4 regions of the Pedobacter sp. W3I1 genome follow, and region 2 is predicted to be linked to each of the others. Evidence: riboswitches for the same ligand, from Rfam matches in the RefSeq annotation. Region 2 holds a riboswitch; each other region holds the start of a gene.
What was found. Region 2 has a riboswitch for S-adenosylmethionine ahead of QF042_RS12155 (SusC/RagA family TonB-linked outer membrane protein). Riboswitches for the same ligand answer to the same signal wherever they lie in the genome.

Region 1 (8,195 bases), 1.9 Mb from region 2:
AGTCTGATAAATGGTTGTAAACCTGTACTCGTACCAGATTGCGCAGCACTTGGTGAATTTGTTCTCGTAATATTGCTTCCAGGGGCAGGAATAGAATAATCGCCAAGCACATTGAACAGATTATTTACACCAACTGTTGCCTGCAGCACAGGGGTAATCCTGTACCCTGCTGAGATATCGGTAATCCAGATTGGGCTGTAGGTCTGATAATAATAGTCAGGTTTAGGAAAGTTTGCATTCAACTGGCTCACTGCCGATACTGATCCAAAATATACGCTACGCAATAAAAAGTTAAACTTGTTGATGTTGTAGGTTCCTTGAAGGGTAACTTTGGTTTTTGGAATGCTCCGGGTTACCCGTACCTCTTCACTTTCGTCAAAAATGATATAACGATAAGCTTCTAATCCTTTGGGCGTATTTACTTTTGTTAGGGTAGTTTTTTGCAGATTTGCACCAGCCAGAAAGGCTACATTTCCTCCGTTTGGAAGCAAGAAGCGGTAACTTCCGGTAAATTCGATCCCTCTGGTTCTGGTACTAAAAGAGTTATAAAAAAACTTGGCCTGTACGGTACCGGTTTGTACAAATAATGCCCTTACATCTGCCGGCAGATTGCTATCTGTTGCAGAAAAACGTCCGGTATTACCTACCCGATCATTAATATCTACCTGATAACCGTCAATGGTGATTTCTACATTTTGGATCGGTTGAGAAGTGATTCCGGCAGAATAACCTTTCGATTTTTCGGGTTGAAGTGATGGGATTCCGAGGGCTTTTGTAGCCGGGTTTACATTGTTTGCCGTAACCTGATCTATTGCGACACCATTCTGAAAAGTGGTAGAGGTTTCAGTATAGTAAAACTGGGCTAGATCGGGCGCTCTAAAACCTGTATTAAAGCCGCCTCGAACCGCCAGCCATTTTGCAAAACCGTAACGGGTTGCCGCTTTATAAGTAGTTACGCTACCAAAATCAGAATAATTCTCTACCCTTACCGCACCTGATAAAAGCCATTTATCAGTTACATTCAATTCGAGGTCTGCATAAGCAGCAGAAATAGAACGTTTAACATTTACTTCGTTCGAAGGCCTGAAACCTGCATGAATCTGGGAACCAGGAGAAAGTCCGTTTAAAGGTGTACTTCCCGCAGCTACAAAATACGGAATTCCCCCAGTGGTGTAACCAATAGAGTAAATAGTGCTCAGATCAGCTTTTGAATAAGAACCTTCTTCACCTGCAATAATCTGATAGGTTTCTACACGATACTGCCCACCAAAAGCAACATTCAATCCTTTAAGTACTTTATCAAATTTCCTGGAAAAATCTAAACTTCCGCTGTTTTGCGAAGCATTGTAACTGCCCGCATTAAAAGTCCGCGGTGTTTTTTGACCTAAACTGGCATTCAGCGTATTGCTGATAATATTATCGAAAGCATTACGTCCATACACATTAGAAACATCAAAATTCCAGCCACTCACCTTTCCCTTTACCCCTACCGCAAAAGACTGATCGGTGATGATGTTATCCATGGCTGGCAAAAATCCATCAGGGTAAACGAAAGTATTATTCCGTTCTGTCCATCCTGGCAAACGGTACACAGCCGTAAACTGCGAATTGCGGTGACTGATGCCACCAAATGAATACACTTCAAAACCATCTTTCAACGGAATAGCAGCATTAAATGCCAATAAACCATCTTTCGATTTATTGGTAGAGCCACGCTGATCAAAAAAATGCCGATCGATACCACGGCTGGCAATAATGGCGTCATCAATTTCTTTGGTATAAATCTGATCGAAGCCCCTTGTATTGGCTCCTCCACCATAAGCCGGACCGATGTAAATGCCATCAGAATAATTTCCGGAAGGAAGTGATACCGCCTGTGTAGCATATTCGCCAGTAACATTAAGAAATCCCTTTGTGCCCAATCTAAGGCCAATATTCGCATTTGTTCTGGTGGTTAATCCATCGCCTCTTCGGCGGATACTTTCGATGGTACTTGCGGTTATTTCATCCGCATTGCTTTTTAATACCACATTGATTACCCCCGCAATGGCATCCGATCCATACTGCGCTGCAGCACCATCCCTTAAAATCTCAATACGGTCTATCGCACCTACAGGAATGGCATTCAGATCGTATCCGGTAGCACCATTGCCCAAACCACCCCAACTAATGTTCGAGCTTTTATGTCTTCTTTTACCATTTACCAAAACCAATACCTGATCTACGCCCAAACCTTTTAATTGAACGGTAGAAGTTGCTGATGCCGCATCGCCACCACCAGAAACAGACGAATGAAAGGAAGGTGATACATATTGCAGCAGCTGTGTTACGCTAGCTTGCGGAGAGTTTTGCTGTAAAGTTTTTAAATCAATTACATCCACCGGAACGGGTGAATTAAGTTTAGTGCGGTTGGCATTCCGCGAGCCAACAATCTGTAATTCGCTTAAGGTATTGTCGGCCTGTTCGAGCGAAACGTTTAACTTGGTAGCTGATCCAATTTCGATAGTAGCAGTTTTATAACCGATATAAGAAACCTCGATAAATCGCCCGTTTTTAGTAGAAATTTTAAATGCACCATCTTTATCGGTAACCGTAGAACCATCAAGCCCTTTGATCTTTACCGATACACCCGGCAAAGGAGATTTATCTTCAGCAGAAACAACTACCCCGGTAATAACTCTTTGTTGGGCAGATATTTGCGCGTAGGTAAGTACGCTCAATAATAATATTAAAAGTAGTTTTTTCTTCATGTTGTTTATTTTGGAATAGACATACCAATGGCCATCCACCTCATTTTTAGTGGAAAAATGTGTTAAAAATTAAGTTTTAAAGATTTTTGATCGAACTCTGCCTATTTTATCATTTTTGTTTTTGAAACCGATCATCGGTAAGCGAAAGTAAAAAAGCCTCTATATCGTTTATTTCATTTTCGCTCAAGCCTAATGGTTTATTTAAAGAAAGATCCCTGTTTTTCCCATTTTTGATTACCACATCTGGATTATTGTAATATTGGATCACTTCTTTTAGGGTTTTAAACATCCCGTTGTGCATATATGGTGCAGTAATCCCAACATTTCTTAAACCAGGGATTTTAAAATGCCCTTTATGCTCTGGGTTATGCGTGACCTCAAATCTACCCTGGTCTTTCAGTTCTAATTCATTAAATAACCCGATTCCTTTAAAACGGTCGGCAGTAAAATCTTCACCCGAATGGCAATTGTTACAGTTGGCCTTTCCGATAAACAACATCCTGCCGCGCTTTGCATTTTCGGAGATGGCTTTGTCATCTCCATTAATATACCGATCGTAAGGGCTGTTTGCGGTTTCTAATGTTCTTTCGAAAGAGGCAATGGCCAGTAGCAAATACTTTTGTGTAGGTGGCGAATTAAAAATCTTCTGGAATAGTGCTGCATAATCCTTGTCTTTTTGCAAGCGATCAATGGCATCGGCAATAGGCAGGTTCATTTCTACAGGATTAATAATGGGCTGCAGGGCTTGATCCTCCAAGGAAGCGGCTCTGCCATCCCAAAAGAGGCTTGGTCTGCCCGAAAGATTGGTTACCGATGGCGAATTACGCGTTCCTTTGGTTCCCCCTACACCTAAGCTCACCGCTGATGTATCTGCAAAAGCAAATTCCGGTTTATGGCACGAAGCACAGCTAATGCTTTTATCTTTAGAAAGAATCGGATCAAAAAACAGCTTTTCGCCTAAACGTTCCTTACTGTTAATTACAGTGGGATCGTCTGCACCAAATCCGGCCATTAAAAACACCACTAAAACTAAGGACAGGGAAATTATTATTTTGCTTCTTTTCATTAGTGTATTCGGTTCGGAATTATTTAACGGGTCTTCGACTACGCTCAGACTGACATCCCTTAATTGAAATATTGTAGTCTTCATTAATCGGTCGTCATTCCCGCGCAGGCGAGAATCTTAAAGCCTTTGGTTAAGCTTAAGCATTAAGATTATCTTCGATGAGCACTTCGTGGTTCCCAATCAAGTTGGGGATGACGGACCTACCTGTTTAGCTAGCGAAAGGGAGAATACCAGACTCTCCCATCTCAACTAACCTAACAAGAGAGATTTTAATTATTGGCTACCAGCTGTACATTCAGCTCGAAATCATCATAGATGGTTTTATCGCCCAGGTTTTCAAAAAAGCTTTTAGACCTGAATTTGATATCGTACTTGGTTCTATCGACCGTAATTTTTGCATTTGCAATTACTTTATTGCCTTCTTGCTTAACTGTTGCAGGAAAACTGATTTCGTTAGTAATGCCTTTAATGGTGAGCTTTCCCTTCACATCATAAGTTCCTGCACCGGTACTTTGCACCGATGTAATGTTAAAATTAGCTTTACCAAACTTTTCTACCGCAAAAAAATCGTCACTTTTCAAATGACCCAACAGTTTAGCATTGGTTTCTTTATCAGTAAGATCGGTAACCGCAATGGTTTTGGTATCGAGCTCGAAACTGCCGCCTTTTAGTACTTTATTGTCTAAGGCTAAAGACCCGGAACTAACGTTGATGGTTCCCGAATGTTCTCCGGTTACCTTTTTGGCCACCCAGGTTAACTTACTCTGTTCAGGGCTAACTTTATAGTTTACCAGTTTCCTTACAAGAGTTTCCGTAGCTACCTTTAGTTTAGGTTTTGGCCCGTTTAAAGCTGTAAAAGATGAGGCTACAAGTGTAGTAGCAATAATTGCGATCGTTTTATACTGTAACATATTATTTATGGTGTTTAGTTTAGGTGGTTTAGCTATTTTCCATTTGCCTGTGCCTCAAAATAAGCAGCAGATGGTACTGGTTCTGCGATTAATTCATCCAGAACTTTATTGAATTTTTTCTCGTAATCATCGTAATATTTACCTGTAACGGTTCCGGTGTAACCGGTATATATTTCGCGTACTTCGCCTTTTCTATCAATAATAATGGTGGTTGGATAAGCGATAAATTTATTTAAAGCCGGAAGTTTATCAGCAACCAATCTTTTATCAGCCAGTCCGCCAAACAGGATATCGTATTTAATGTTGTATTTATCGCGTAGTTTACCCAGCGTATATTTTCCATATTCAAGGTCATCTTTCTGTTCGAAACCAATGGCGATGGCTTCTACGCCTCTTTTGGCATTTTTATTGAACCATGGCGAAAGGAATACGGTTTGATCGGTACAGTTCGGGCACCAGGTACCTACCAACTCCACAATTACAACCTTACCTTTATATTTATCATCCGTTAACGAAACAGACTTTCCATTCAGATCAGGGAAAGTAAAAGCAAGTTTTTTAACGCCTTCTTTTAAATGTGTGAGTGTATAAGGATCTGGCAATTCCGCCTGATTATCTTTTACGCCTGTAAACTTTAAGTTATCGTAAATGCCCTGGCTAATTTCGCCAGAAAGTGTACCATCTTCGTTAATCGTACCCTTATAAATTTTGGGACTTGGACCACTAAAACCAGAAAGTACAAACTGATTTCCCTGTACGGTACCTTCCAACTCACGGCTATCGCCAGTTACCTGCATAATTACACCTGTTAACTTATTGCCTTCTTGCTTTAATATGGCAACTTTGTTTGGAACGGCTTCTTTAGAAAAACCTTTAAACTCCCATTTTCCCGTCAAATTTGCGGTAGGCGCAACATCTTTTCCGGGCTCAACAAAGCGGTAAGATTTACCTTGCTCTGCAGTAAAAGGCAAAGCATTGCCCTGCAAGCCTGGTACTAAGCTTCTATATTCGCCTGAGATCCGTCCATCGCTTTCAATTTTGGCTACCAAAGCTGCATCGTAAGTATTCATTTTGATAAACAGTGAATCCTGTCCTAAATATTTGATATGGAAATCGTCTCTCCGTGTACCATTTAGCAGTGTAAATGTGGCATGCTCTGCATCTTTTCCCTTTAGTTCGAAATTAAAAGGGACTTCTGTTTCAGCAACTTTAAAAACACCGCGCCAAATTCCTTCTTTTATAAATTTTTTGGCCACTTTTGGTTCTTCATGCACCTTGTTTACAGCAAAGGCTGTAGTAGAAATGAGGGATGCCAGTGCCAGCACCTGCATTTTAGCAAAGTTAGTTTTCATCATGTAAAGTTTTGAGTGTAGGTTAAATATGGGCTGCAATATGATGCAGCCTCACATTTTTTTGGTTTGGTTGGTTTAGGTTACTTACTTTTTTGTGTTTCTACCGAAGCCAGTTTTTCGGGTACCGGTTCAGCAATCAGTTCATCTAATACTTTATTGAATTTGGTTTCATAGTCGTTAAAGTATTTTCCAGTTACAGTGCCGGTATAACCGGTGTAAATTTCTCTTACATTTCCTTTTCTATCGACAATGATGGTTGTTGGAAAAGCAATGAATTTATTTAGCGCTGGCAGTTTTTCGGCCACTACTTTTTTATCGGCAATGCCTCCGAAAAGGATATCGTAAGTGATACCATATTTTTCTTTCAATTTGCCCAAAGTGTATTTCGCATATTCAAGATCATCTTTTTGTTCAAAACCAATTGCAATGGCTTCTACACCACGTTTTTGGTTCTTTTTAAACCATGGAGAAAGAAAAACAGTTTGATCGGTACAATTTGGACACCAGGTACCAATTGTCTCGATAATTACGACCTTACCTTTATATTTATCATCACTTAAGGAAACATTTTTTCCGGCAAGATCTGGAAAAGTAAAATCGAGTTTTTTATAGCCTTCTTTAAGAAAAGTAAGTTTATAAGGATCAGGAAGTTCGGCGTTTTCGTTGCGTTGCCCGTCAAATTTCAGGTTTTTATAAATCCCAAATCCTTGTTCTCCGGTAATGCTGTTATCATCGTTTATTTTCCCTTTTACAATAAAAGGACTTGGTCCGGTAAAACCAGATAATTCAAATTCATCGCCCTGTACGGTGCCTTCCAATTCTCGGGTATCACCAACAACAGTCATGATTACGCCTGTAAGCTTGTTCCCGTTCTGTTTTAATAATGCGATCGAAGCAGGTACAGCTTCTTTGGTATAAGTTTTTATTTCCCATTTACCAGAGATATTGTGCTTCGGAGCCACGTCTTTACCGGGTTCGACAAAGCGGTAATTTTTACCATGTTCGGCTACAAATGGCAGCGAATTGCCTCTAAAGCCAGGTACCAGACTGCGGTATTCGCCCGATAAAGTCCCATCAGTTTCAATTTTCGCCACCAAAGCAGCATCATAGGTATTCATTTTTACATAAATGGAGTCATCGCCACGTCGTTCTACATGAAAATCATCACGTCTGGAGCCATTAATTAAAGTCAAAATGGCTGTTTGAGGATTTTTACCTTTTAATTCGAAGTTAAAGGGCACTTTTGATTCGCTTACACTAAACTCGCCCCTCCAAATCCCTTCTTTAGGAAATGGTTTTGCCACCTTGGCTGATGCAATGCCGCCCAGTAACAGTACTGAGGTGGTTAGGCATGCAATTTTTGAGGTAATTGTCGTTTTCATAATCATCATTATTAGTTAAACACTATCGTTTTAGAGTTTTTAATAACAAGGCACATTTTTCCATAGAAAAATTCAGGCAGCATAGATACAAGCTGTTTATACAGTTGTTTCTGCTTAATGAAATCCCTAACAGGAAACGATGTGTTTAATGTTATTGGTTAATTTATAATCTATTGCTAGATCAGTTTGAGCACTTTTTCCTATGGAAAGTTGCTAGAAGTTCAACGAGTACTGACTCTCCCTTCTTCTTTATAAATCAACTAATTAATGGTGGTGAATTAATTAGAGTAATAACCTAAACTAGTGGTGGTGATTAGTTAGGCCGTTCCTGATACCCCGGCAACTTATTGACTTAAATACATGACCACCATAATATTCTATCAAAAGGCCCCGGGGTACCAGGATTTTTATAAGAATATCTGAATGAAAACCTTAACAGGTGATCCGTATCTTAGTTTATATTAGCGGCAACAGCAGTTGTACTGATCTGAATAATTGATCAGAAAATATGGCTGAGGTTGTCTGCGGAGTTTCATATCGAACGTAAATTTGCTAGTGAACTATTATATTTTTTTGTAAAAGTATAAACTTTGTTTACTTTACACAAGTATTCCTATAGATTTTATAGACTTTATTCATAACATACTGATTTACAGAAATATAATTTTTCAATAAGACAAATTTCTCATTAAGCAAAGCGCTTTGAGCAGCGCGCATGGTGTAGTGGACGCATT
Region 2 (8,195 bases):
TTTTTCAGCGTCCAGTTCTATTACTTTGCTCCTGTTGGCTGCAAAATTCACATTAACATCCCAGGTAAAGGCTTTTTTTACCGGAGTAATGCCCAATTGTGCTTCTATTCCTTTATTGTTGATTTTCCCGGCATTAAGCAATTTAGAGCTAAAGCCTGTACTTTGGCTTACATCAACCGCCAAAATCTGGTTGTAACTATTGGTATTATAAGCACTTACATCTAAACGCAACCTTTTATTAAAGAAAACAGCTTCAACCCCAAGTTCTGAGGATGTAGTGGTTTCGGGTTTAAGATTAGGATTAAGGTCGATACTACTGATATTAAGCTGAGGATTTCCATTAAATGGTGCACTAAATGGATAAGTATTGATCAAACGATAAGGATCGGCATCTTTACCTACTTTAGACCAACCTCCGCGTATTTTCAAATAATCAAGTGTTTCGCTTTTAATATCGAATGCTTCGGTAGCTATGAAACTTCCATTAAATGAAGGATAAAAATAAGATCTGTTCTGTGCCGGCAAAGTAGACGACCAATCGTTCCTTGCCGTAATGTTGGCAAAAAGATAATTTCTAAAACCAATCTGACCTGACGCATACACACTATACGATTTTAAGCGCGATAAGTTATTAGAAGATGTTAACGGGTCGCGTGAATTTTTTAGGGTATACAATCCTGCAACGGCTAACTTTGGTGCACTTTGATCATTCTGTTCTATATATTGCCTGCGGATATTACCACCACCCAATAACTCCAGGCTAAAATCATCATTTAACTGCTTGTTAAAGTTCAGCGTGGCATCGGTATTGTTTTCGTTAACGGTAAATGCACTTTCGGTATAAGAACCAAAAGGCGTTCCGTTGGTGCCATAAGCAATTCTGATTTTACGCCTGTCGTTATAATAATCGGTTCCTGATCTGAAATTAAAATTAAGTCCGTCAATAATTTTATAATTAAGGGCTACGCTTCCAATAATCCTGCTTCTGTTTTGCGAAACCGTATTTTCATAAGCGACCCAATAAGGATTGCTATAATAGTTATTGTTCCAGTTAAACGTTTTTCCATTCTCGTCCAAATAGTCTTTTAACTGGTTAATATCAACCTGACGGCCAAACCAGGTAAACTGTAACATGGTACTGGTTGATCTTGAACCGCCTGTACCTGGCAAATTATCAGAAGCAAGTTTACTGTAATTTGCGTTAGCGGTTATACTTAACTTAGGAGTAATCCGTAAAGTGGTATTTAGTACGAAAGCATTTTTTCCCTGACCAGAATTGGGCACAATACCAACTTGTTTCAGGTTATTGTATGATAAGCGGTAATCGAATTTTTCGTTAGCATCTGCAATAGATACACCGTTATTTAATGCATATCCGGTTTGAAAGAAATCGCGTACGTTATCTGGATGTGCTACGAACGGAACGGCTACACCTTTCGAAAAAAACTGTGGAATTAATCTTCCGTCTAATTTTGGTCCCCAGCTTTCATCTACCCCATCATTTAATCCTTTACCAGCACCATCTACATAACTGAACTGACCTTCTGACCCCTGCCCGAAGGCATTTTGATAAACTGGCAAAGTAAGCAGGCTTTCTAAAACAGCATTCGAATTGATTTCGATACCAATTCCTTTTTTCGATTTACCTGTTTTAGTTTTGATCAAGATCACGCCGGCTGCAGCCCTCGAACCATATAGTGCCGCAGCGTTTGGTCCTTTTAACACACTCATTGATTCTATATCTTCAGGATTGATATCTGAAATGGTATTGGCATAATCTCTTGCCCCAGCCGAATTTAACTGCGAATTATCTACCGGAATCCCATCAACCACAAATAAAGGCTGGTTATTTCCGGCAATAGACGTTTCACCTCTGATGACCACACGTGATGAACCCATACTCCCCTGGCTGTTGGTGACACGCACCCCTGCAATTTTTCCGGCAAGTGCATCCACCAAATTAGATTCTTTGGCTTCAGCCAAATCCTGTCCTTTTAATTCCTGAACCGCATAACCCAGCGATTTCTTCTGCCTCGAAATACCCAATGCTGTAACTACTACTTCATCCAGCGCATTATCGCTCGACTGAAGAATGACCGAAATCGGGCCAGGATTTTTATTGATTTGTATTTCCTGACTCTTAAAACCGATATAAGAAAATACTAATGTGCCTTTATCTGGTGCATGAATTGAAAAAGCACCCTTCCCATCTGAAATGGTTGTTTGTTTGGTTTCTTTTATTAAAATGGAAACACCTGGGAGTGTTTCGCCATCTGCCGACTTTACCGTTCCGGTAACCGTGACATCTTGAGCGGAAAGCTTTTGTGCCATGAAGAGCAGAAAGATAAACGCTATTGATTTTAAATTTTTAAACATATTGTGTAGTTAATAATTAGTTAAAAGGGATAATAATTTGGGCAAAACAATTCCACCACGACAAAAACGTGTTTTGTTTTAAAAAAAAATAATGGAATGGTTAGTCTAAAAAAGCCTGTTAAAACGGAGCAATTTTAACAGGCTCCACGCATTCGGAAGCATGTGTTAAGGTTTATTTCAATGGATTTCAGCTCATCTGTCTTTTTCATTTGAATGATTTTATTTAATGCATATTTAATTTCAAGAACGCATTCAGGGCAAAAAAAAAGCACCCCTTAAATCAGAAGTGCTCCATATATTTTTGATAAGGATAACGCAAACAACTGACTTAACTACCCCAGATTCATCTGAGATGGAATTAGCACCATTTCTAAAAATTAGATGGTTGCTAAGGCTTCACAGGGCCATTCCCTCCGCCTTTCTTGATAAGTATTTTAAAATAACTGGGGCAAAGGTATAACTTATTCCATTTATCCTATAGTTTTTATAGAATTTTATTGAAATATTTTTTCTTTGGCAATTACATCCATATCTTTGTCTACTAGTTTAGTCGACAAATACACATCCCAATGAAATTAAAATCCATTTTAACAGCCATATTGGCCATATCAATAACTTTTACCTACGCTCAGGAACATGTTGCATTAGCAAATAACCAGGCGGCAAAGCTTCAAGGGAAAAAACAAAAAGCATTTGTTGCCCTCGGCAACTGGCGTGGAATAGCTAAAGTAAAGGAAGGATTAGAAATTCCTTTCAACTTCGAGATCAGCGAAAAAAGCGGTCAGCAGAAATTATATTTCCGCAATGCTGAAGAGCGTTTCGAAGGTGGCCTTGTAAAACAAACATCCGATTCACTTTTCGTAAAACTGGATCAGTTTGATAACGAACTCGCATTTGCTATAGATGGTGACCAATTAACGGGTGTTTTAAGAAAACAAGATAAAGCAGGCAAACCTTTGGTCATTATTGCTGAACGAAAAAATTACCGTTTTAAAACAGATAAACCTGCAACAGCAGACTATTCTGGTAGTTATGATGTGGTTTTTACATCGCCAAATGGCAAAGAAGAAAAAACAGTCGGTTTATTTAAGCAGACGGGGAACAAACTTACGGGTACTTTTCTCCGCGTAACCGGCGATTCGCGCTATCTGGAAGGTGTTGTAGAAGGAAATGAATTCCAACTTTCGAGCTTTATTGGCTCCTCTCCTGCCTATTACAAAGGAACTTTCCAGGCAGATGGCTCGTTAAGGGGTGAAATTTTAGGCGCAAGGGGCAGTCAGCCTTTTACGGGAACTAAAAATAAAGATGCTGCCCTACCCGATCCCTATAAACTCACCTACCTCAAAAAAGGATACAAAACACTTGATTTTAGCTTTCCTGATATCAACGGCAAAAAGATTTCGTTAAAGGATGAAAAGTACAAAAACAAGGTGGTGATTTTAACCATCACCGGAAGCTGGTGCCCAAATTGTGTTGACGAAGCTACTTTTATAGCGCCCTGGTATAAAGAAAACAAGAAACGTGGAGTAGAAATTATTGCGTTGCATTACGAGCGCTCCACCGAACCTGAATACGCAAAAAAGGTGATGACACGTTTCCGCGAACGTTTTGGAATTGAATACGACCAGGTTATTGCAGGCACTGCCGATAAACAAGTGGTATCTGAATCGTTGCCTGCACTCGATTCTTTTTTATCGTTCCCAACCACAATAATCATCGATAAACAGGGTAATGTAGCACAAATCCATACTGGTTTTAATGGCCCGGCCACCGGCAAATTTTATGATGAATTTGTGAAAGAATTTAATACGGAGATTGACACATTGTTGAAGAAATAATTTATCTTATCGATTGTTCTTAACACGATCGTCACCCTGAATTTATTTCAGGGTCTTAGCAATAGAAAAATCGTCATCTCGACCGTAGTGGAGAGATTTTTTAACATCGTCCAAAGATCTCTCCACTCCGCATTTGCTTCGGTCGAGATGACGCCAATTTAAAATCTGTCATTGGTAAATGATTGGGAACCACGAAGTGCTCATCGCAGATAATCTTAATGCAATGAGCTTTAAGATTCCCGCCTGCGCCTATCGTGTGAACACATCTACACCAGCCTGTATTTGTTCTAAGCACATATTCCTAAGGCGATCGTCATGCTGAATTTATTTCAGCATCTTTCCCACTATTAACTGGTCCTGATTCCTTCAGAAGTAATAATTTGGGGACAAATGTTGATTTTTTCCGCTCTTTGCCGCGGGGGCATGGTACTTTGGAGCGCCAAAGTACCCAAAGCGCTTTGTCAATCCAGCAATGTGGCTTCTCACCGCCCACGCTCATCAAAAAAACAGTGGCACTTCGTTTTGTGTTCAATTTATATTAAACTTGAATTCAGTGCTAATGAACACAAAACCACTGCGTTTAAGGTTTGTAAGTGCAATTTATTCTATTCTGCACCTGTTTTTTTGATTCTCCCGCCACTTGGGATTGACGGCGTCCTTCGGTAAAGACTGTGGTTTATTAAAGCCAGCTAGCATGATGCCCAAACAATTCTTAAAAAAGACGTGTCCACACGATAGGCCTGCGCGGGAATGACGACCGATTTTGAATAAGCGGGTTAATTTAAAAAAGGTCCTTCGACAGGCTCAGGATGACAGATCGTGCATCAGATTCCTTGCAGAAAAAGAGTGTTTAGCCCCGGGCATAGCGGCATCCCTGAAGCGCAGCGGAGGGATACAGCGAAGCACGGGAACAGACTTTAATAGATGCACTGGCGCTGCGCTCCAAAAACAAATGTATAAAGTCTCGTTTTTTTTGTAAAGCAAGTCTAGCACTCTTCGGTTTAGACAGTCCTTCTTTCCGCTTCTATCTTTTTGTGGAAGTAATTGCATACATGATGCGCTTTTCTATCCCATAGTTGTCATTCTGAACGCAGTGAAGAATCTTTTAACACAGACTTATTCAATAGAAAAGTCTTTGTCCAGACTCTCTTTAGCTAGAGATTCTTCACTATGTTCAGAATGACATTTATTTTTGGACAAGATTAGGAAGATATTTATTGCATTATCTTCAAAACAAAATCTATTATTGTTTTCTTCGGAATCACCACCGTCGTCGTCCGGCTGAACCTGGCGATATTAATGCCATAAAAATTTCCTTCCCAATCGAAAACGGGCGAACCGCATGCATTCGGTTTAATCGCCGCATCGTGCGTAAAAACAGCATTAAACCCATCTCTTCGTTCAGATTTTCCGCCTTCAAATTTTTCTGCGGGATGGTTAAAGACCGATTGCCCTCGTCCGTCCAGTTTAAAAGTTTTCTTCATTTTCCCTGAAGGGTTTTCCCATTCAAAAGAAACCTCATCATCTGCCCAATATTTCAATATTTCTGGCGCAAATTCATTTGCTTTTTTAATAGTCTTTCCATTGATACTGATCAGTTCGTCGCCCACTTTTATACCTGCTTTTTCTGCCGGGCTGCCCTCTTTGATTAATGAAAACTGGACTGGACTCGAATTGTACACCACCATTGCACCCAAATAAGGTTGACTGTTAATTTTTGGTAAATTAAATAGTGAACTACCTACAACACTTCGCATTACTTTACCAGCGGGATCAATGCTATAAAGAAGTTTACCCATCTCTATTCCAACAGTATCGCGATTAGAAATATTTAAATCAATTCCACCATTTATGTGTTTTTCAAGCTCAAATAAAACCAGGTCGTTTTCCTGATCTTTTCCAATTAGCTTAATCGGCATGGCGGTTCCATTAATATAACACTGGGCTTCTTCACCTATCATCGTGTTTTTACTCAGTAAAAACTGTTTTTTAACTCCACTTGATGTTTTAACATTTAATAAACTGGCATTAATCTCCTGAGTTTTGCCTTTTATCACACTTTTGATGGAAAAGCAGCTATTTCTAAGGGTGGGCACATCAAAATCAGGGTGTAATGCCTTTTGTTTATTTTCCTTTTGCAGAACCAAAGACAACGGGTCTACTTTCACCTCATCCACCTTTTCGGGAAAAGCGGTATAAAGCCTTTCGCTGTTTAGGGCTGTCCAATATCGGCGGTAAAGGTCAACAGGGATTTCAAAATTCATGTCCTCCGAAACATCAATGGCACTGTGCAAACCAATTACACGGCCATGGTAATCAAATAAAGGACCACCAGAATCGCCAGGCTCCATTTTACAGGTGGAGCGGATAAAACCATATTCATTTTTCACTTCTGCAATATTTCCTAACCTTAAGGTTGGCAGCGTTTGATTTAAAGTTTCGGGATATGAAATACTGATACAAGGTTCATTTTTAAGCAAGCTCGCTGAATAACCTATTTCTGCAAATGGCCAGGTACCTTTATCCGTAATTTTCATCATGCCCACATCTGGAATGCCTGGCGTCTCTTTATTTTCTATTTTACCAAGGGCCAGCGCGATGCATTCGCGGCCATCAGGAAAAAAAACCTTATAATTTTTACCAGGCAAAATGGTGTGTGCAGCGGTTAGGATATAACCATCGGCACTAACCACCACCCCACTAAACTGGCCACTGGTTCTTTGGTTCTGCTGCACATCAAAACCCCACATCCGTACACTCGCCGGATATGCTTTTTTTACGGCTTCGGCAATGGTTTTCTGGAATTTGGCAACCTGTTTTTTCTGGGCCACAGCATTTAAGCTGAGGAGCATAACTATCGTTACTACTATTCCCTTTATGGAATTATTCATTTGTTATTTATGATTTTTTGCCAGGTTAATCCGCTCAGAAATTTCTTTGAGTGCATCGGCATCGGTTCCCGTAAACCCAGTGAGTTTAAATACAATATTGCCTGCTTTATCGATAATAAATTTTGCAGGGATGGCACTTACGCCGTAAGCTTCAACCGCAGCATTACGTCCAGCTTCATCTTTCAGGTCCATTAGCACCTGAAAATTAAAACCCGATTGAGCCATGTATTTTTTTACATCTTCAACCGGTGTTTTGGTGGTTTCCCAGGTATGGATAAATAAAAATTTTACTGAAGGATCATTTTTATAGGTATTAACGGCAAGCTGCATCGCCGGAAAAGATTTTTTGCAGGGTACACACCATGTCGACCAGAAATCGAGCACAATTACTTTTCCTTTTAGATCCTTTAGCGATACCACATTGCCGTCAAGGTTTTTTAAGGTAAAATTGGGTGCAGGTATTGCAATCATTTCTGCGAGAAGTTTGTGGTGAAGAGCAGCTGCTTTATTCGCAGGAGATTGCGCCCGAAGCGAAGTACATACAATTACACTCAACATAAACAGGCAAAGCCTGATAATAGGTTTCATATTCTTTTAGGGTAAAACAATAAGGCCATTTTACAGGCCATACCGTGTGTATAAGTAGCTTAAATAGATATTTCTAATATTTTCTCTTTCGGTGGATAACATTTGGTTTCATCACACACCTGATAGTACAGGCCGCATTTAATTTTAGTACCGGCTTTTGCCTTGCTGTAATCAACCATAATCCTAAAGTTTGCCTTTCCTTCAAAAATAAACATGCCCGCGTTGCCCGGATAAGGAATAGCTGCTGTTGTTTTCCATTCCTGATCAGCTACGGCGCCTTCAGGAAGTTCGAGACGGGTTTCGGTAACCACAAATGGATTATCTTTAGCTACATAGGCATAGATATGCCAGCCTTTTAAAATTTTGGCTTCGATAAGTAAACTGTCTTTTTTATCTCCACTGCCAGGAATAAACCTTGCCGAAACTGCAACCGGATCGGCTGTGGTCGGTTCACCACTTATAATCGCTTTTGGCAATTGGGAGCTTTGTTGTTGGCTAACAG
Region 3 (8,195 bases), 590 kb from region 2:
CAAATGCTTGTTCGAAATCGGCTTTAATATCATCAATATGCTCAATGCCTACCGAAACCCTTAATGCATTTGGTTTTACCCCTGCGGCTAATTGTTCTGTTTCGCTTAATTGCTGATGTGTGGTGGCTGAAGGCTGAATAATCAGCGTTTTTGCATCGCCAACGTTAGCCAGGTGCGACACCAGTTTTAAACTATCAATCACCTGCGAAGCATTTTCTTTGCTTCCTTCTAATTCGAATGATAATACAGCACCAAAACCGTTGCTTAGATATTTTTTAGCCAGATTATTGTATTTACTGCTAGCAAGGCCAGGATAATGTACCTCCTTAACTAAAGGGTGGTTTTCTAACCAGGTTGCTAATTCTAATGCATTATCTACATGGCGTTGAACGCGGAGTGATAAAGTTTCTAATCCTTGCAATAAAAGGAATGAATTGAAAGGCGATAGGGCAGGTCCCAAATCTCTTAATCCCTCCACACGGGCACGGATAATAAACTGGATATTCCCGAATGGTCCACCGATGCCGAAAACATCGCTGAAAACCAAACCATGGTAACCTTCTGATGGCTCAGAGAATTGAGGGAATTTACCATTGCCCCAATTGTAGTTTCCACCATCAACAATAACCCCACCAATGCTTGTTCCATGACCGCCGATCCACTTTGTTGCAGACTCGACAACTATGTTGGCACCATGTTCTAATGGCTTAAATAAATAACCTCCCGCACCAAAAGTATTGTCGACTATTAAAGGTAGATCATATTTTTTTGCAATTGCGGCAATTTTTTCGAAATCAGGTACACTAAACGCCGGGTTGCCAATGGTTTCTAAAAAGATTGCTTTTGTTTTATCGGTAATTTTATTTTCAAATTCTTCAGGTACATCAGGATTTGCGAAATCTACGTGTATCCCCAAACGTTTAAAAGCTACTTTAAACTGGTTATACGTTCCGCCGTAAATGTGAGAGGAAGAAACGATGCTGTCGCCAGCTTCTAATATATTGTTTAACGCTATAAATTGAGCTGCTTGCCCTGATGCCACTGCCAAAGCAGCTACACCACCTTCTAAAGCGGCAATACGTTTTTCGAAAACATCATTTGTAGGATTCATAATCCTGGTATAGATATTCCCAAATTCTTTTAGCGCAAATAAATTGGCACCGTGTTCTGCATTTTTAAAACCATAAGAAGTGGTTTGGTAAATAGGAACAGCCCTTGAACCTGTTGTTGGATCTATTTCCTGGCCAGCGTGTAATTGTAAAGTTTCAAATTTATATGATGTTGACATGATTTCTATTTTTTTAGTTGATGTGATGAGATAGCAGAGATTAAGAGAATCTTAAACCTAACAGGGCGTATCCCGATTTCCCGGGACCTTCCAATTTGAAAAGAAACAAAAAAGGAAGATTTTTAAATTACTGTATGCAACAGCACATACAAGTAATCGCACGCATATCGCAACAAATAAAAGAAATAGAAGCTCTTTCTACCTTTTTAAGGTTTGCACTGGGTTCGCTTAGCGATTGAAGATTTAATGTTTTCATCAGTTCTAATTTATATCTCCAAATAACACCATGTTATCCGGTCAGGAATTGGCACCTTCTCTTTCTGAGGGTTGCCAGTGGGTCATCGAGCCAGTCTCTCGCCACTTCTTTATAAATCAACCTGTGAAGATTGACTTTTATTTAGCTTTCTACCAAATAATATTTCAAATGTCTGAATTTAATTTTAATCCACAAAATAAAATTTCGAATTTACATTAACTAGTTGAAAATGAATGGAGTATTTTTATGATGGCATAACAAACTTAACTTTTAATATAAAATTTACGCTTAAAATTCTAAGTTTGTTTTCCTATCTAAATTTAATCATGATGAAAAATACAAAAGTTCTCTGTTTAAGCCTGCTATTAACTATAGTGTGTTTAAGCAATGCAAACGCGCAATTTGGAGGTTTAAAAGACAAATTATTAAAAGTTGGCACCGCTCAGGGTGCTAAAGCTTTAGGCGTAGATAAATTTTTAAAACAGCCCGCTGCCATTACCACCAGCTTTGAAGATGTAAATAGAGAAGGCGAAAAGCTGCCAGATTTTATTAATTCTTTAAATTTAAAAGCCCAGCCATTATATTTATTGCCTAAAAATCCAGAGGGTGGTTTTTTGCTTTGCGAAGGTTTGTACGAAATGACCAATAAAAGCTACTGCTTAAAAGCCGGAACTTTTGCTCCATCAAAAGGTGACGGTTATATGTTTGCACCCGTTTTGGGACCGAAAGAAGAAATCGTGGTTTCTATACTGAAAAGCGCAGAAAAACATTCGGATGTAGAACAACACGATATTCAGGTGTTGTTATGGACCATTATTGCCAGAACAAAATTTGCCGATTTTAACGGACAGGTTAAACTTACTGCAGTAAAATTATTAACGCCAAAACAACTTACGCAATTAGAAGGTGGTGCTTTAGGAGTTTTACCTTTCGATATAATGGAAAAAGCTAAAGACCAATTGCCTGCAGGTGTAAGGGCCGTTTTTGAGGCAGAAAATAATATCCGCCAGCTGGTAGCTTCTGGAAATTACACTTATGCCGACATGGAAAAATATGCTATTATAGCAGGTATGGCTCCTCCAAGAAGCGATGTACCGAGCGGTATCTGGACCAAACACCCTGATGGTTATTATGTGCGTTATTTTCCTTCAGGTTATTCCATTACCAAAGTACAGGTATATGTACCAAAAGAATTATTAGCTAATGGAACTAAACTGATTTATGATGCTGCCGGTGATATTGCCTGCCCAGCCAATACAGGATCACAACGTTTAGCGCAAACGAATGAGCCGCTGGAAGCAAATTATTCAGCTAAGTTGACTACGATCTGTAATCCTAAATAAGATTTTAAATTGGTTGTCGTCATTCCCAACTTGATTGGGAATCCTAATGCAATAACGCTTTAAGATTCCCACCTGCGTGGGAATGACGATCATTCTTTTCTGAATTTCTTGTATAAAACCTATAAGGTCTCTAAGACCTTGTAGGTTTTATATTTTAACCCAACGCCTGTGCTAAATCAGCAATAATATCATCTACATGCTCTAAACCTACAGAGATACGGAGTAAATTTTTAGGCGTTTTACTATCAGGGCCTTCAACTGAATAACGGTGCTCAATCAAACTCTCTACGCCGCCTAAACTGGTGGCCTGAGCAAATAACTGAACTTTATTGACCACTTTATGGGCAGCCTCAACATCACCTTTAACCAGGAACGACATCATCCCGCCATAATCTTTCATTTGTTTTTTTGCAATGTCATGCTGTGGGTGACTTTCTAACCCTGGGTAAAAAACGGCTTCAACATTCGGATGTTTGTTTAAATAACCCGCTATAATTTTTCCATTTTCGCAATGGCCTTTCATGCGATAGGCCAGGGTTTTAATGCTTCTGGTTAATAGGAAACAATCGAAAGGGGAAGGAACCGCACCACCGGTTTGCTGGATATTTTTGATTTTCTCCCACAGCTCATCTTTTTTGGCTGTTATTAAAATTCCGCCCAGCACATCGCTATGACCGCCCAGGTATTTAGTACTGCTATGCATTACAATATCAGCGCCTAATAAAACCGGATTTTGTAAAACAGGAGAAGCAAAGGTGCTGTCGCAGACCAAGGTGATGTTTTTAGCTTTAGCTATTTTGGCAATCTCTTCGATATCTGTAACCTTTAATAACGGGTTGGATGGGGTTTCAATCCAGATCAGTTTGGTATTGGGCTTAATGCTCGATTGTATCAGGTTTAAATCAGTTTGGTCAATAAAATCAAATTCCAAACTATCGTTAAAAATAGTAAGCAACTGTTTTTTAATTCCCCAGTACATATCATCCGGTGCAATAATGTGGCTGCCGGGTTTCAACGCCTGAAATAAAACCATTCCACAGGTATTTCCAGAAGAAAAAGCTGCTGCATCTTCGCCATATTCTAATTTGGCTACAGTGTTTTCTAAAGCAGACCGGTTTGGATTGCTTACCCTGCTATACATATGCCCTCCGGGATAACCCCCGTCTTCATCGCGAAAAAAAGTGGTTGATAAATTAATAGGAGGAGTGACATCGCCTGTAGTGCTTTTTACAAGATTAGAAGCGTGAATAGCAAGGGTTTCTGGTTTCATAAAATTTGATGTTTATCGAAATAATATCGGGATGCAATTTAATAATTTGGCGCTAATTTAAGGTTCGTAATGGTTTTGGCAAGATTTATGTAACAACTTTGACGAAATTTAAATTAAACAAAAATGAAAAGATTATTTATAGCTATCGCAATAGCATGTTCTACTTTAGTAATGTTACAAAGTTGTAATACTGCAAAAAGAGTAACTGCAGGTGTAACAGGTAGCAGAGGTACAGTTGTTCGCGAATGGGTAGTGAGCAATGTAGCTTTAGAAGGATTGCCTGATGGCGCTGTTCAAGGATTGTTTGGAGAGAAATCTTATAAATGTTTCCAGGGAAGTACATGGAATTTAACTAATAGTGGTAATGGTTCTTATACCTTGCCTGCATCGAGTACTTGTGGTTCGGTAATGCAGACTATTTTCTGGTCGGCAGCCCCTAAAGATCAAACGTTCCAGTTTAAGAAAATATTTGAAGGCGATAAAGCTAAAAACGTAACAGAAGGTTACCGTTTAGTATTAACTGATCTTTCCAGCACACAAATGATCTTGAAATCGCCGATCGAATTTGGTGGCAAAACTGCAAACATCGTTTTAACGTTTGTACCTGCAGCAAGATAATAGATAAAAATATCAACCTGTGAAAAACATATAAAGCACTTCTGAAAAGAGGTGCTTTTTTTTGTAACCGTTGCTGATTTATTTAATTGATAGTTTTCTCTAAAGTGTCGTCATTTCGAGCGAAGTGCAACGAAGTCGAGAAACCTACAAAGATAGATCTCTCCATTCCACTGCGTTCCAGTCGAGATGACGATTTTCGTTGTGGTTTTTTCTTGATATGTCACTCTGAGGGATAATTTATTAAATAAAATCAATATGAATAACAGAAGAATTAAGAGAAATAAATCTCCTCAAAGTGTCGTCATTTCGAGCGGAGTGCAACGCAGCCGAGAAATCTATCTTCCAATTTAATTTGGCTCATAGATCTCTCCACTCCGCGTTGCTTCGGTCGAGATGACGAACCTCTCTCTTGGAATCTGTCATTGATAGCTTAGTCGAAGGATTGCCACGGAAACACGGATTTACGCGGAGGTTTGGCGTTTGTTTTTTCCGTGACTTCCGTGTTTCCGTGACTAATATTAACACCTACAGCTAAGCTTAGATAAAAAAGCAATCAACATCTGTGTTTATCAGTGTTCATCTGTGGTTAATAATCAAGAACAACATTCAAAAATCGCGGTTTGTTACAAGAAAATGATTTTCAAATCGGCTCATTATTGTATTTTTGTTCAAAATAAATCAGGAATGAATACAACTGAGCAAGTTGAAAAAATATTAGCTGATACCAATTTATCAACTGAATTACAAAACATAGCACACAAAGTTCTTCTCGGAGAGCGTATTACCTTTGATGAAGGTGTTTATCTGTATGAACATGCTGAATTAGGTTACCTTGGTGTTCTCGCAAATTTTATCCGGGAACAAAAACACGGTGATAAAACTTATTTCAACCGGAATTTCCATTTAGAACCAACCAATCTTTGTGTTTACGACTGCAAATTTTGCTCGTACTCCCGTTTAATCAAACAAAAGGAAGAAGGCTGGGCCTTAACTATGGAGCAAATGCTCGATATCGTTAAAAAATATGATGGTGAGCCTGTAACTGAGGTGCATATTGTGGGTGGAGTACTTCCTCAATATGATGTTGCCTTTTATTCTGCTTTATTTACCGCAATTAAACAGCATCGCCCTGATTTGCACGTGAAAGCATTAACGCCGGTTGAGTATCATTATATTTTTAAGAAGGCTAAAATTGATTATGCAACAGGTATGCGTTTGATGAAAGAAGCTGGATTAGAATCGATACCAGGCGGAGGGGCAGAGATTTTTCACCCTGAAATCAGAGAACAGATTGCTAAAGATAAATGTACAGGCCAGCAATGGTTAGATATACATGAAGAATGGCATAAACTAGGTATGCGCAGTAATGCGACAATGCTTTACGGACACATCGAAAAATATTGGCACCGGGTAGATCACATGGAAAAATTACGTGATTTACAGGATCGTACCGGTGGTTTTCAGACTTTTATTCCGCTAAAATTCAGAAATCAGCATAACCAGATGAGTAATGTGCCTGAAACTTCAGTAATTGAAGACTTAAGAAATTATGCCATTGCCCGTATTTATATGGATAACTTCGACCACATTAAGGCTTATTGGGCAATGATCAGTCGCGAAACAGCTCAGTTATCATTAAATTATGGTGTTGACGATATTGACGGTACTTTAGATGATACCACCAAAATATATTCTATGGCTGGGGCTGAAGAGCAAACGCCTGCAATGAGCACTAAAGAACTGGTGAATTTGATTAAACAGGTAGGAAGAAAAGCAATAGAGCGCGATACTTTATATAATGTGGTTACTGATTTTGAGAACGTAGTTTTTGAAGAAGAAAAGAAACCGCAATATTATAAGTTACCGGTAGTGAATTAATGAGGGAATGACTTAATGATAGAGTGAGTGAATGCTTAGGATAATGGATGTTAGATTTACATTCAATCATTCAAAATTCACTCATTCAATAACTTAATAAATGAAGGAAATATACATCATACGCCACGGCGAAACGGAACTCAATAGACAAGGCATAGTACAGGGCAGAGGTATAAATTCTGACTTAAATGATTTAGGCAGGTCACAGGCGGAGGCTTTTTACCAAAAGTATAAAGATGTTCCTTTTGATAAGATTTACACTTCTGATTTAAAACGTACCTGGCAAACCGTTCAAAAATTTATAGATGCTGATTTACCCTGGGAAAAACTTTCGGGGCTGGATGAATTGGCTTGGGGCGTTTGGGAAGGACAACCGAATACGGAGGACGCACGTGATGCTTTCCGAGAGATGTTGCAAAACTGGCAGGATGGAAATTACACGGCTCATTTCGAAGGTGGTGAAAGTGTTCAGGATGTTTACGAACGTTTAAAACACCCCATGAAAGTTTTAATGACCAGACCTGAAGAAAAAACAGTTTTACTTTGTATGCACGGCAGGGCAATGCGTGTTTTCTTATGCTTGCTACTGGATAAACCACTCAGCGAAATGACTGAATTTCCGCATCAGAATACCGTGCTTTATAAGATGGGTTTTGAGGATGGAAAGTTTAGCGTTCTGGAATTTAACAGTGCCGTTCATTTGGACGGTTTAGTGATTGGATAAGTCCAAGATAATTCGTCATCCTGAACTTGTTTCAGGATCTGTTGGCACGATAAAAAAGATTTATATAATGGTTCGTGAGGACTCAAACCATGGCTAATAAATGGTTTTCGAACATGGAAAATTTACGGTGCTCGAATTTAACAGTGCAGTGCACTAGACGGTTTAGTAATTGAATAATACGCTTAACGCCAAACGCGAAGCGCAAAACATAACACCTTGAATAAGATTAAAATATCGGCTGTTGCTTACACCAATACCAAAGCTTTTATATACGGATTAGAACATTCGGATATTATAAATAAAATTGATTTAAGTTTAGACATCCCTTCAGATTGCGCAGCTAAAGTGATTAACGGTCAGGTTGATATCGGTTTGATGCCTGTTGCTGCCATTCCTTTGGTCCCTAATGCCAATATTGTTGCCGATTATTGTATTGGAAGTGATGGTGGGGTAAACTCTGTGTTCATTTTTAGTGAAGTTCCCGCCCGGGAAATTAAAACGGTAAGATTGGATACCCACTCGCGTACATCGAACAATTTGGCTAAAGTATTGCTTAAGTTCCATTGGAAAAAGGAAGTTGAATTTACTACTGATCCAAATGCAAAAACGGATGCTTTTGTTTTAATCGGTGATCGAACCTTTGGCAAAAAAGACGATTTCGCTTACGCCTACGACATGGGTGAGGAATGGAAAAATTTTACCGGGTTGCCATTTATGTATGCGGCCTGGGTAGCCAACAAAGAAATCTCACAGGAATTTAAAGACGAATTTAATGCAGCTTTAAAATTCGGACTGGAGCATAGAAAAGAAGTTTTAGC
Region 4 (8,195 bases), 3.3 Mb from region 2:
TTTGTACAGCGTCAATCCTGCAACACCATTTCAGCTTTAAGGTCGGTAATCAAAAGATCGATATGTCATTGCATTACGTTTGGCATGCAGATGATGTGCGAATTTCCCTGTTCTGCCGCCAGTTGCCGTTTTTTACAGATCGTTACAGATGGTGTAGGGAAATTTAGTTATCGATTTATAGTCAGGAAAGTATAAAATATGGCTACTGAAGGTTTAGTAGCGCCTGTCTTACCGCATTATCGTTTTGATTTGCCGCTTTATAGTAGCCCACATCACCCAGATAATAGCGACAAAGCAAAGCTTTTAAATCGTTTAAGATCACAGTTTTAGAATTGTACAATTGGAAACGATCTATCGCCACATTTTTGCGTTGAAGATACCCGATGAAGTCTTTAAAGTCATTATCATTTATAGTAAAGATATTGATATTCTGTTCTACAAAACTGGCGCTATACTTATTAGTAAGTACATTAAATACATAATCAGAAAGTACTTTTTTGCTCACTAAATTACTGTAAAACTTATTGTAGCCACTGGTATCTAATTTCACGAATACGTCTGGTTGTATACCGCCAATCGGTTTAACTTTTTTGTTCGGTTGAATATTTACACCTTCAGTTTTCTCAATAGAATCTTGAAAAGAGGTACGGTCTCCTGTAAGCTCCCCATCCATCAAGCGTTCATCTAATTCATGTTTGTAGGCATTGTAACCTTTCTTATATGATTTTTGAATGCTACGTCCCGATGGTGTATAATATCTTGCGATGGTTAAGTTCAATGCAGAGCCGTCGCCAAAAGCAAATTGCTCTTGTACCAAACCTTTTCCAAAAGAACGGCGGCCAACAATAATCCCACGCCCTAAATCCTGGATGGCTCCAGCTACAATTTCGCTGGCAGAAGCCGTATTTTCATTAATCAGGATAGCCAGTTTGCCATTTTGAAAAGCGCCGGTACCTGTGGAAAAATAATCGGTACGCGGCTCATGCTTGCCCTGTGTATATACAATAAGTTTGTTCTCTGCCAAAAACTGATCAGCTAAACCCGTAGCTGCGGTAAAATAACCACCTCCATTATCGCGCAAATCAAGAATAAGTTTTTTCATACCCCTTGCCTTCAGGTTGTTGACTGCAGCAGAGAAATCGTTATCCGTATTGGCACCAAATTTACTAATCCGCACATAACCTGTTTCGTTGTTAATCATGTAGGCAGCATCAATACTACTGATGTTGACTTTACCACGGGTAACCATAATGCGGTTACTTTGCGGAGCGCCCGGGTGTAAAAGCACTACGCTCACACCAGTCCCGGATCTACCTTTAAAACGACCGGTAAGTTGATCTTTCGGTAGGTTTCGGCCACTTACTACTGCAGTATCGATACTCAGGATCTTGTCGCCCAATTTAATTCCCGCCTGATAAGCCGGTCCGTCTTTAACCACACCGGTAACCATCATGGTATCGTTAAGCATATAATATTCTATGCCTACGCCTTCAAAATTTCCTTCCAGGTTATCAGTCATATCTTGCGCATCAGTTGGTGGCAAGTAAACACTATGTGGATCGAGTTGGTGTAAAACGCTATCTATAGGTAAGTTTTGAAGCGAATCGGTATTGATGTCATCAACATAATTGCCATTGATGATATGTAAGATTTCGTTTAATTTTTCGTCGCTATTGTTGGCTAGCTGAGGGCTTTTTTTAACGCCAAAGCCTTGATCTTTAATGAATTTTATACCCAAAAACATACCCACTATTAAAATTACAGAATAGCTTAGTGCAATCAGTACGTTATTTCGGGTATTTTTTTTCATCGGCGTTAATGCAAATTTATGAAAATTAGCGAGTTGATATATTTTTTAACTGCATTTTCATGTCTTTTGTTTATAATATTTAACATTAATTAACGCAAGGAAGACCTCACTCGAAATTTATGACAGATATTTTTGAGTTTTTAGCGCAGTTTTTAAAAAGAATTTACCGAATTTTATCAAAATTAAATTTATGAATAGAGTTACCGAGCAAGAATCTAACTATGACCACATCGATCAGATGTCGGTATTAGAAGTTTTGCAGGGCATTAATAACGAAGATAAAACTGTAGCGTTTGCAGTTGAAAAATGTTTGCCTCAGATCGAAAAATTAACATCGGCAGTTGCCGAGCGAATGAAAAAAGGTGGTCGTCTCTTTTATATAGGTGCAGGTACAAGTGGTCGTTTAGGCGTAGTAGATGCATCTGAATGTCCGCCTACTTACGGTGTTCCTTTTGATTGGGTTGTAGGAATTATTGCTGGCGGAGATACTGCCATTAGAAGAGCGGTAGAATTTGCTGAAGATGATGCCGAACAAGCCTGGAAAGATCTACAGGAATTTGAGATTAATGAAAAAGATTGTTTGGTTGGCCTGGCAGCATCGGGTACCACTCCATATGTAATCGGCGGATTAAACACAGCACGCAAACATGGCATTTTAACAGGTTGCATTGTTTGTAATACCGGCGGACCTATTGCTGCTGAATCGGATTTTCCGGTTGAAGTGGTGGTTGGCCCTGAATTTATTACCGGATCTACCCGCATGAAATCGGGTACGGCACAAAAAATGGTGTTAAACATGTTAAGTACTACGGTGATGGTTCAGTTGGGGCGCGTAGTTGGCAATAAAATGGTCGATATGCAGTTAACCAATCATAAACTGGTAGATCGTGGTACACAAATGGTTGCCGATGAACTGAATATTGGTTATGATGAAGCTGCTGAATTATTAACCCGTTATGGAAGCGTGCGTAAGGCAGTTGCAGCAGGACACTGAGAAATGTTAGAATGAGAGAAGGAGGGATGGAGTGAATGAAAGAATTAGTGAATGATAGCATGTAAGAGTAGCATTAATCATTCTCTCATTCAAAATTCAATCCTTCAATAATTAAGAAAAAAGCATGCACGAAATTGAGCCTTACTATCAGTGGAGAGATGATTATATTTCGGCAGAAGATGAGCGTTCGCCATTTTACAATACCGAATATTCTGAACTTTATTTCGATAAACAGATTTATAACTTTTTATTGCACCCCCAATGGGACGAGTTTGGCTCGAATACGCTGTACATGAAGGTATTGTACGCCGATTACGACCGCAGTTATGCCGTTATAGAATTTATAGGGGAGTGGAACGATGCCATTAATAATGATATTATGCTGCTAAAGCGTGATATTTTAGAGCTGATGATGGATGAAGGCATTAATAAATTTATTCTGATCGGAGAAAATGTGCTGAATTTCCATGCTTCTGATGATAGTTATTATGAAGAGTGGTTTCAGGAAGTAGAAGATGGCTGGATTGTTGGCGTAAATTTTCAGGAACACGTAATCACTGAGTTTCGCGATAATAACATCGATTATTACATTAACTTTGGCGGTGCATTCGACAATCTGCCATGGCGCACACTAAAACCACTACAGGTCTTTAAAAAAGTTGAAGAATTGCTGACAAAAAGATTAAACTAAATATTTATTTTTATATAGTTAAATACACAAAATTTAAAATGGAACAACAAAATTATCAATATCAAGACAACAGTGTTTTTGTACAGGAAAGATCTGCATCTAAACGTTTCTTTGGGAATGTTTTCTTATGGATGTTTGTAGCACTAGCTGTTTCTACAGTTGCAGCTTATTTTATTGCCAGTACGCCAGCAGTATTGGATTATCTTTTATCTTATAACCCACAAACAGGTAAAGGTGGGTTTACTGTTTTAGGTTACATTGCAATATTTGCTCCGCTAGGATTAGTATTCTTGATGGGCGCTGGTATGCAACGGATGTCTTATCAGGCATTAATTGGCGTATTTTTGCTTTATTCTATATTAACTGGAGTAATGCTTAGCTTTATCCTGTTAACCTATTCTTTGCCATCTGTTGTAATTAGTTTTGCAGCGGCTGCCGCGATATTTGCCGTAATGGCGATAATGGGCTACACTACAAATACAGATTTGAGTAAGTTTGGACCTATATTATTTGCAGGCGTAATCGGTTTGGTGATCATCAGTATTATCAATATGTTTTTAGGCAGCTCTACATTGGGGTACATTATGGGATTTATTGGAGTGGCTATTTTTACTGCCTTAACTGCCTACAAGGTGCAAGAGCTTAAAAGAATTGGCGAAGGTTTGGATGAAAATGGAAATACTTTAGGTGTAAATGAAAGCAAAAAATTAGCGATCATGGGCGCCTTATCGCTTTATATCACCTTCATCAACTTATTTTTGTCGCTATTGCGTATTTTCGGTAGTAGAAGATAGATCTCAAAAACAGAACAATATTCTTAAGGCTGCGCAGTTTTGCGTGGCCTTTGTAATTTTATTTGGTAGCAAGGCGATAATTTTTGGAATTGATGTTGCTTTGTTGCATTTTTGTATGCTTATTAAGAAAGACGGAGGGATTAGACCCAACGAAGTCTTAGCAACCTGTAACCATACAAGGTGCTAAATTCTATTCTGCAAATAGCGGAAACAGATAAGTTTAGGATTACGATTCTCGTACCAACTTTTTAAATAAGCTTTTTTTTGAGATTTGAGACTATAGATTTGAGATTTGAGACAATGTGTCTTATCTACTCTCATATCGCATATCTCAATTCTCATATCTAACAACAAGAATGAGCATAAGAGAAGAATTAGAAAAACGTATTTTGGTGATTGATGGTGCAATGGGTACCATGATTCAGCGATATACCTTAACCGAAGAAGATTTTAGGGGGGAGCGATTTAAAAACCATCCCTGTGATGTAAAAGGCAATAACGATTTGCTCAACATCACACGTCCGGATATTATAAAAACGATACACCTGGAGTATCTGGCGGCTGGTGCCGATATTATCGAAACCAATACGTTCAGTACACAGCGCATTTCCATGGCCGATTACCAGATGGAAGACCTTTCTTACGAAATGAGTTTTGAAGGTGCACGTGTGGCAAAAGAAGCTGTAAATGAGTTCATGGCAGCAAATCCAGACCGTAAATGTTTTGTTGCTGGTGCCATTGGCCCAACCAACCGTACCCTTTCCATGTCGCCAAATGTAAACGATCCTGGTTTTAGGGCTGTTTATTTCGATGAGCTGGAAGCAGCTTATTACGAGCAGGTACGCGGTTTGGTAGATGGTGGTTCGGATGTATTATTAATCGAAACCATTTTCGATACTTTAAATGCTAAAGTGGCTATTGTAGCCATTAAAAAATATGAAGAGGTAATAGGCCGTAAACTGGAGATCATGATTTCCGGTACCATTACCGATGCCTCTGGCAGAACACTTTCAGGTCAAACTGCTGAAGCTTTCTTAAATTCTGTAATGCATGCAAAACCATTAAGCATCGGTTTTAACTGTGCTTTGGGTGCTAAAGAAATGCGACCACATATTGAGGAGCTTGCTGCAAAAGCGGGCTGTTATGTTTCGGCCTATCCAAATGCTGGTTTACCAAACGAGTTTGGTGCTTACGATGAGCAGCCGCATGAAACGGCACATTTGGTTGACGATTTTATTGCCTCTGGTTTTGTGAACATTGTGGGTGGCTGTTGTGGCACCACGCCAGAGCACATTGGCTGTATTGCTAAAAATGCAAGGAAAGCTGAGCCTAGGAAAATCCCTGTGCTAGAACCTTATATGCGTTTAAGCGGGTTGGAGCCAGTAACCATCACCCCAGAGAGCATTTTTGTGAATATTGGTGAAAGAACAAATATTACCGGATCTCCAAAATTCTCTAAATTGATCTTAAGCGGCGATTACGAGGCTGCATTGGCCGTTGCCCTACAACAGGTTGAAGGCGGTGCACAGATCATCGATGTGAACATGGATGAAGGGATGTTGGATTCGGAAGCAGCAATGACCAAATTCTTAAACCTCATTGCCTCTGAACCTGATATAGCCAAATTGCCCATCATGGTCGATTCATCTAAGTGGTCGGTTATTGAAAATGGTTTAAAATGTTTGCAGGGAAAAGGAATTGTAAACTCCATTTCACTAAAAGAAGGGGAAGAGAAATTCCGCGAAAGCGCCCGCAAAATTATGCAATATGGTGCCGCCGTGGTGGTAATGGCTTTTGATGAGCAGGGGCAGGCCGATAATTACGAGCGTAGAAAAGAAATCTGTAAACGGAGTTATGATATTTTGGTAAATGAAATTGGCTTCCCGGCAGAGGATATTATTTTCGATCCGAACATCTTAACCGTCGCAACCGGATTAGAAGAGCATAATAATTATGCTGTCGATTTTATAAATGCTACCCGCTGGATCAAAGAAAACCTGCCTCATGCCAAAGTGAGTGGTGGGGTTTCTAACATTTCTTTCTCTTTCAGGGGGAATAATACCGTTCGCGAAGCCATGCACTCCGCATTTCTTTATCATGCCATTCAGGCCGGTTTAGATATGGGAATTGTAAATGCGGGGATGTTAGAGGTTTATCAGGAAATTCCACCCGAATTGTTAGAAAGGGTAGAGGATGTGCTCTTAAACCGAAGAGACGATGCTACGGAGCGTTTGGTAGAATATGCCGATACCGTAAAATCGAAAGGTAAAGAAGTGGTTAAAGATGAAGAGTGGAGGAAAGGTTCTGTTGAAGAAAGATTATCTCATTCCTTAGTTAAGGGAATTGTAGAATATCTGGATGATGATGTGGAAGAAGCCAGGCAAAAATATGCCCGCCCGATTCAGGTAATCGAAGGGCCATTGATGGACGGGATGAACATCGTAGGTGATTTATTCGGCGCCGGGAAAATGTTCCTGCCTCAGGTAGTAAAGTCGGCAAGGGTAATGAAAAAAGCCGTAGCCTATTTATTGCCATTTATTGAACAGGAGAAATTAGATAATCCCGATCAGGATCAGAATTCGTCAGCAGGAAGAGTATTAATGGCCACTGTAAAAGGTGATGTGCATGATATTGGGAAAAATATTGTGGGCGTGGTATTGGCCTGTAATAACTTCGAAATTGTTGATATGGGTGTGATGGTTCCTGCGCAGGAAATCATCAAAAAAGCCAGAGAAATAAAAGCCGATATTATTGGTTTAAGTGGTTTAATTACGCCATCGCTGGATGAAATGGTTCACTTTGCCAAAGAAATGGAGCGCGAAGGTTTCACCATTCCATTAATTATCGGTGGAGCAACTACTTCAAGAATCCATGCTGCTGTAAAAGTAGCACCGCATTATTCGGGACCTGCTATCCACGTGTTAGATGCTTCCAGAAGTGTTACCGTTTGCAGCACCCTGATGAATCCTGAAACAAAAGATGACTATGTAGCAGGCATTAGAGCTGAATATGATAAAGCACGTGAAGCGCATTTAAATAAGCGATCGGATAAACGTTTTAAAACCTTAGATGAAGCACGTGCAAATAAATTTAAGATCGATTTTCAGCCCAACTTACCTGTTCCGGAATTTACAGGCACAAGGGTTTTCGATAACTATCCCTTAGAAGAATTGGTTCCCTATATCGATTGGACGCCTTTTTTCCATACCTGGGAACTCCGCGGAAGTTATCCGAAAATTTTCGACGATAAAAATGTAGGCGACGAAGCGAAGAAACTTTTTGATGATGCACAGACTTTATTAAAACGCATCCTCGACGAAAAACTGTTAACAGCAAGAGCCGTGATCGGTTTCTGGCCAGCAAATGCGGTAGGAGACGACATCGTTTTAGAAGTCCAGAGTCCGGAGTCCAAAGTCCGAAGTCAACCTAGTGACTCAGGACTCAGGACTGAAGACTCAAGACTAGTTACTATCCACACCCTCCGCCAGCAGGCCGAAAAAGTAGATGGGCAGCCTTATTACGCCTTATCTGATTTTATTGCACCGAAAGAAAGTGGTATTCAGGATTATTTCGGTGGTTTTGCCGTAACGGCGGGTATCGGGATTGATGAACTGGTGAAAGAGTTCGAATCCAATTACGATGATTATAACAGTATCATGGCCAAAGCACTGGCCGATCGTTTGGCTGAAGCCTTTGCCGAGCGCCTGCATGAACGTGTACGCAAAGAATATTGGGGTTATGCACAGGATGAAAATCTGAGCAATCAGGAATTGATTAAGGAAGAATACGCAGGGATCCGTCCCGCGCCAGGTTATCCTGCCTGCCCGGAACACACCGAAAAAGGAACTTTATTCCAGTTGCTTGATGCGGAGAATAAAATTGGACTTCACTTAACCGAAAGTTATG

Region 1: linked by a shared signal. The riboswitch ahead of QF042_RS19780 (peroxiredoxin) and the one ahead of QF042_RS12155 (SusC/RagA family TonB-linked outer membrane protein) in region 2 are both predicted to bind S-adenosylmethionine.
Region 3: linked by a shared signal. The riboswitch ahead of QF042_RS14500 (O-acetylhomoserine aminocarboxypropyltransferase/cysteine synthase family protein) and the one ahead of QF042_RS12155 (SusC/RagA family TonB-linked outer membrane protein) in region 2 are both predicted to bind S-adenosylmethionine.
Region 4: linked by a shared signal. The riboswitch ahead of metH (methionine synthase) and the one ahead of QF042_RS12155 (SusC/RagA family TonB-linked outer membrane protein) in region 2 are both predicted to bind S-adenosylmethionine.

The regions. Positions count from the first base shown of each region.
Region 1 covers NZ_JAUSXN010000001.1:4,854,665-4,862,859, forward strand. Annotated here, with positions in the region: gene QF042_RS19760 (TonB-dependent receptor) at 1-2,750, opposite strand, end outside; gene QF042_RS19765 (cytochrome-c peroxidase) at 2,860-3,816, opposite strand; gene QF042_RS19770 (YceI family protein) at 4,086-4,727, opposite strand; gene QF042_RS19775 (peroxiredoxin) at 4,760-6,079, opposite strand; gene QF042_RS19780 (peroxiredoxin) at 6,160-7,461, opposite strand; SAM riboswitch class I at 7,622-7,719, opposite strand.
Region 2 covers NZ_JAUSXN010000001.1:2,911,548-2,919,742, reverse strand. Annotated here, with positions in the region: gene QF042_RS12155 (SusC/RagA family TonB-linked outer membrane protein) at 1-2,376, opposite strand, end outside; SAM riboswitch class I at 2,702-2,808, opposite strand; gene QF042_RS12150 (peroxiredoxin) at 2,946-4,214, shown strand; gene QF042_RS12145 (trypsin-like peptidase domain-containing protein) at 5,429-7,105, opposite strand; gene QF042_RS12140 (TlpA disulfide reductase family protein) at 7,109-7,693, opposite strand; gene QF042_RS12135 (protein-disulfide reductase DsbD domain-containing protein) at 7,753-8,195, opposite strand, start outside.
Region 3 covers NZ_JAUSXN010000001.1:3,497,164-3,505,358, reverse strand. Annotated here, with positions in the region: gene QF042_RS14500 (O-acetylhomoserine aminocarboxypropyltransferase/cysteine synthase family protein) at 1-1,288, opposite strand, end outside; SAM riboswitch class I at 1,552-1,662, opposite strand; gene QF042_RS14495 (hypothetical protein) at 1,871-2,887, shown strand; gene QF042_RS14490 (PLP-dependent aspartate aminotransferase family protein) at 3,042-4,157, opposite strand; gene QF042_RS14485 (hypothetical protein) at 4,281-4,775, shown strand; gene mqnE (aminofutalosine synthase MqnE) at 5,460-6,653, shown strand; gene QF042_RS14475 (histidine phosphatase family protein) at 6,754-7,377, shown strand; gene QF042_RS14470 (menaquinone biosynthetic enzyme MqnA/MqnD family protein) at 7,594-8,195, shown strand, end outside.
Region 4 covers NZ_JAUSXN010000001.1:6,225,035-6,233,229, reverse strand. Annotated here, with positions in the region: gene QF042_RS25565 (S41 family peptidase) at 203-1,810, opposite strand; gene murQ (N-acetylmuramic acid 6-phosphate etherase) at 2,001-2,804, shown strand; gene QF042_RS25555 (hypothetical protein) at 2,929-3,495, shown strand; gene QF042_RS25550 (Bax inhibitor-1/YccA family protein) at 3,534-4,289, shown strand; SAM riboswitch class I at 4,406-4,510, shown strand; gene metH (methionine synthase) at 4,646-8,195, shown strand, end outside.